2 regions of the Pseudoalteromonas sp. AOP7-A1-14 genome follow, and region 2 is predicted to be linked to the other one. Evidence: predicted binding sites of a transcription regulator. Region 2 holds the regulator's gene; the other holds the start of a gene.
The links. Region 2 encodes sigma-54, which starts transcription at its own class of promoters, with help from an activator protein. Its sites were predicted from a motif close to GTTGGCACGNNNNTNGNNT; they were not measured.
Positions count from the first base shown of each region.

Region 1: a site for sigma-54 is predicted at 1,263-1,281, ahead of ACT3RM_RS09250 (P-II family nitrogen regulator). Genes of this name have one in related genera too.

Region 1 is NZ_JBQSVO010000048.1:22,310-24,506, reverse strand. It holds gene ACT3RM_RS09255 (ammonium transporter) at 1-866, opposite strand, end outside; gene ACT3RM_RS09250 (P-II family nitrogen regulator) at 877-1,215, opposite strand; gene ACT3RM_RS09245 (S10 family peptidase) at 2,008-2,197, shown strand, end outside.
Region 2 is NZ_JBQSVO010000011.1:23,953-26,149, forward strand. It holds gene lptB (LPS export ABC transporter ATP-binding protein) at 1-290, shown strand, start outside; gene ACT3RM_RS03565 (RNA polymerase factor sigma-54) at 352-1,845, shown strand; gene hpf (ribosome hibernation promoting factor) at 1,874-2,161, shown strand; gene ACT3RM_RS03575 (PTS sugar transporter subunit IIA) at 2,166-2,197, shown strand, end outside.

The sequences.
Region 1 (2,197 bases), on a different contig from region 2:
GATGCCGGTTCTGCAGTAATAACAACTAAGCCAGCAAGCGCACCATTTAATACCATTGTTAAATCAGCTTTCCCCCATAAAATTTTACATAAGAACAGTGATGCTATTGCACCACACGCAGCAGCAGCATTAGTGTTTAAAAATATTTTACCCACCGCTGTCGCATTCTCAGCATCAGAGATTAATAACTGCGAGCCACCGTTGAAGCCGAACCAGCCCATCCATAGAATAAGCGTACCTAAAGTAGCAAGTGGTAAATTTGAGCCCGGTATTGGATAGATTTCACCATTTTTGCCGTATTTACCTTTACGAGCACCTAGGAATAATACCCCCGCAAGCGCCGCTGCAGCACCAGCTCCATGTACAATAGACGAGCCTGCAAAATCAACAAAACCCATTTCAGATAGGAAGCCGCCGCCCCATGTCCAATATCCTTCAATAGGGTAAATAAAGCCCGTCATTACTACAGTAAAGGCTAAAAATGCCCATAACTTCATTCGCTCAGCGACAGCTCCAGATACAATCGACATCGCTGTTGCCACAAATACTACTTGAAAGAAGAAATCAGATTCAAGAGAATGATCAGCACCTTCAGATTGAGTGCCTATTAGTGCACCAAACGAAGGAATAAAGCCGCCTTCAGTGTTATCTACATACATAATGTTGTAACCTACTAATAAGAACATGGTGCAAGCAATTGAAAATAACGCCACGTTTTTAGTTAGTATTTCAGTGGTATTTTTAGCTCTAACTAAGCCTGCTTCTAGCATCGAAAAACCTGCTGCCATCCACATTACCAATACACCCGACATTAAAAAGTAAAATGTATCGAGCGAAAACTTTAGTTCTATTATTGTGTTTTCCATAAATTCCCCCTTAAATTGCTTCTTCGTCTAATTCACCGGTACGAATACGGATGATTTGATCTAAGTCATAAACGAATATTTTTCCGTCACCTATTTTTCCTGTTGACGCTATTTTGGTGATGGTTTCAACCACGCGCTGACAATTTTCTGTGCGCGTTGCAATTTCAAGTTTAATTTTTGGAATAAAATCGACTTGGTATTCAGCCCCACGATATAACTCGGTATGCCCACGCTGACGGCCAAAGCCTTTCACATCGACAACAGTCATCCCCTCTATGCCTAAATCAGCCAGTGCTTCTCGCACATCATCAAGTTTGAATGGCTTTATTATTGCACTAATCATTTTCATAGTGGCCCCCTTCGGACGCTTATTGTTATCCTGCTTGGTGCTAGATAATCCAACCTTTGTGCCAATATTTATTTTTATTTAATTACATGAACTTAAACTAATAAGGCAGATTAAAAACTAAAAAAACGCACTGTTTTGGTGCGTTTTTTTTGCATCTTATCTGTACTGGTGCAAAAGACTGAATCACCACTGACCATACCACCGCGGTTATGGTGCTACGCCTGATACAGCGCTTTATCAGCAAGGTACATGGTATCGAAACTCACACAATGAAAATGCATATAAGCCAACACTCATCGTAATAGAGAGTGGTTGAGCATTAATTTCGAACACATGATCAGATAACCATAACCTAAACTTTTCTAAAACTTTATGAGGCACTAACAATGCAACATTGTTAAGCTCCAAACAAACGTTTCACCGCTAACGCAGGTAAATTTTAAAGCCCTAAAACGAATTACGTATTAATAAGGTTATTTATTATCGAGTAATCCCCCTTCTCGTGGAATTACTCGATAACAAAACTCTTCGTTCATAAACGGTGTCGTTAAAGTGTCATAGCACTATATTTAATTAAAAGTGCAGATAAATCATTGAGGCCACAAAATTTACGCACACTTTCAACGAGCTAAAAACTATCCATAGTCGGCATTGCATAATTAGTAAGCAATAATTTTGCTAGCATACAGACTATTTATCGACTTCATCTCATAGATTTGTAACTAGTCTCATTAGTTTGTTATTTACCTAAAAATTTATTTTAATAGCTGAAACTCTTTTTAAGGATCACCTATGACGCTAAGTAAAATTATTAGCTTATCATTAGTTACCGTAAGCTTAACTTTTTGCACTCTTGCCAGTGCAGATAACCAACGCCGTATAGATGTAGATAGTAAAGTTGTTACCGAACACAAAGCACGTATTAATGACGAACGCTTTTCATACACTGTCGCCACGGGTACACAACCTGTATGGGATGATA
Region 2 (2,197 bases):
TAGAAATAGCTCGCGCATTAGCAGCCAATCCTAAATTTATTCTTTTAGATGAGCCTTTTGCTGGTGTTGACCCTATTTCAGTGTTAGATATAAAGAAGATTATTGAACACCTTAAAAACCGAGGTATAGGCGTACTTATTACTGATCACAATGTACGAGAAACCCTTGATGTTTGTGAAAAAGCCTACATTGTTTCTCATGGGGAGCTAATTGCATCTGGCACTCCTGAAAACGTATTAAATAATAAAACAGTGCGCGATGTTTACCTAGGTGAACAGTTTAGACTCTAAATCGACTAGCATCTGCTAGTATTAATTATGACAACATTTTAAAAAGGATTGTTAGAGATACATGAGGCAATCATTACAGCTGCGCATGGGCCAGCAACTTACAATGACACCACAGCTGCAACAAGCGATACGCCTGCTGCAACTTAGTACATTGGATCTCCAGCAAGAAATACAAGAAGCGTTAGATAGCAACCCATTACTTGAGGTTGAAGAACAAAATTTTAGTGACGAAGATGCTGGTAAAAATGAACAAAAGCAAGATACAGATGATGTCACGGTTAGCGCTTCGCCAGACGAAACCTCAAGCGAATACGAACAAGAAAGCTCAGAAGCATTAACTAAAGAAACCGTGAGTGACGAAATGGCAATGGACGTTACGTGGGATGAGTACATGAGTGCAGCCCCTAATACGTCATCAGGGCCAATGCCTGAAGATGAATCTATTTATCAAGGTGCATCAACAGAAACACTGCACGAATATTTAATGTGGCAACTACAGTTAACGCCATTTAGTCCCACTGATGAGGCGATCGCTTTAGCTATTGTTGAAGGCATCGATGAATCAGGTATTTTAACCGTTAGTTGTGAAGACTTATTAGAAAGCTTGAATCAAGGCGGCGAAGAAGAAATAGAACTTGATGAAATACAAGCTGTGTTAAAGAGAATTCAACTTTTTGACCCAATCGGCATCGGCGCACGCAGCTTACCTGAATGCCTATGTATTCAACTAAATCAATTTGATCCCGCAACCCCTTGGATTAGCGAGACAAAAAAGGTTCTAACTGATCATATCGATTTATTAGCCAGTCGTGATTACCGTACTTTAATGAAAAAGACTAAGCTTAAAGAAGACGAGCTTAAAGAGGTTATGACGCTCATTCACAGTCTCAATCCCAAGCCGGCTGATACCATTGTGCGTGAAGAATCTGAGTACGTTATTCCTGATGTGTCAGTGAAGAAAATAAAAGGCCGCTGGATAGTTGAGCTTAACCCCGACAGCATGCCAAAAATTCGTGTAAACAGCCAGTATGCGGCAATGTCTCGCTCTGTTAAATCAAGCAGTGACAGCCAGTTCATTCGCTCTCATCTGCAAGAAGCCAAATGGTTTATTAAAAGCTTAGAAAGCCGTAACGATACTTTATTAAAAGTAACTAACTGCATTGTGCAGCAACAACAAGGTTTTTTTGAACATGGACCCGAAGCTATGCGCCCAATGGTTTTAAATGATGTAGCTGAAATGGTGGAAATGCATGAGTCAACAATTTCGCGAGTAACTACGCAAAAATATATGCATACTCCACGCGGTATTTTTGAGTTGAAATACTTTTTTTCAAGTCATGTAAGCACCGAAAATGGGGGGGAATGCTCATCAACAGCTATTCGTGCTCTGATCAAAAAGCTAGTCAGCGCAGAAAACTCAGCGAAACCGTTGAGTGATAGCAAAATAGCAGATATATTGGCAGAGCAAGGAATAAAAGTGGCTAGACGCACCATTGCAAAATACCGCGAGTCGCTTGCTATTCCACCATCGAACCAAAGAAAAAGTTTGATTTAAGGCGTTAACACACAGAAGGAAAATGCTTATGCAATTAAATTTAACGGGTCGCCATGTAGATATTACTGATTCATTAAGAGACTATGTAAATAGTAAATTTGCGAAGCTAGAAAGGCACTTTGATCATATAAACAATGTGCATGTCATTCTTGATGTAGTAAAACTAAAGCAAAAAGCAGAAGCCACTTTACATGTCAGTGGCGCGGAGTTGTTCGCTTCGACACAGCACCAAGACATGTACGCCGCGATTGACGGACTTATAAATAAACTAGACCGCCAAGTAATCAAACACAAAGAGAAGATTGCTCGACATTAATCCTATGAAATTAAGCTCACTTACTTGTCAGGACTG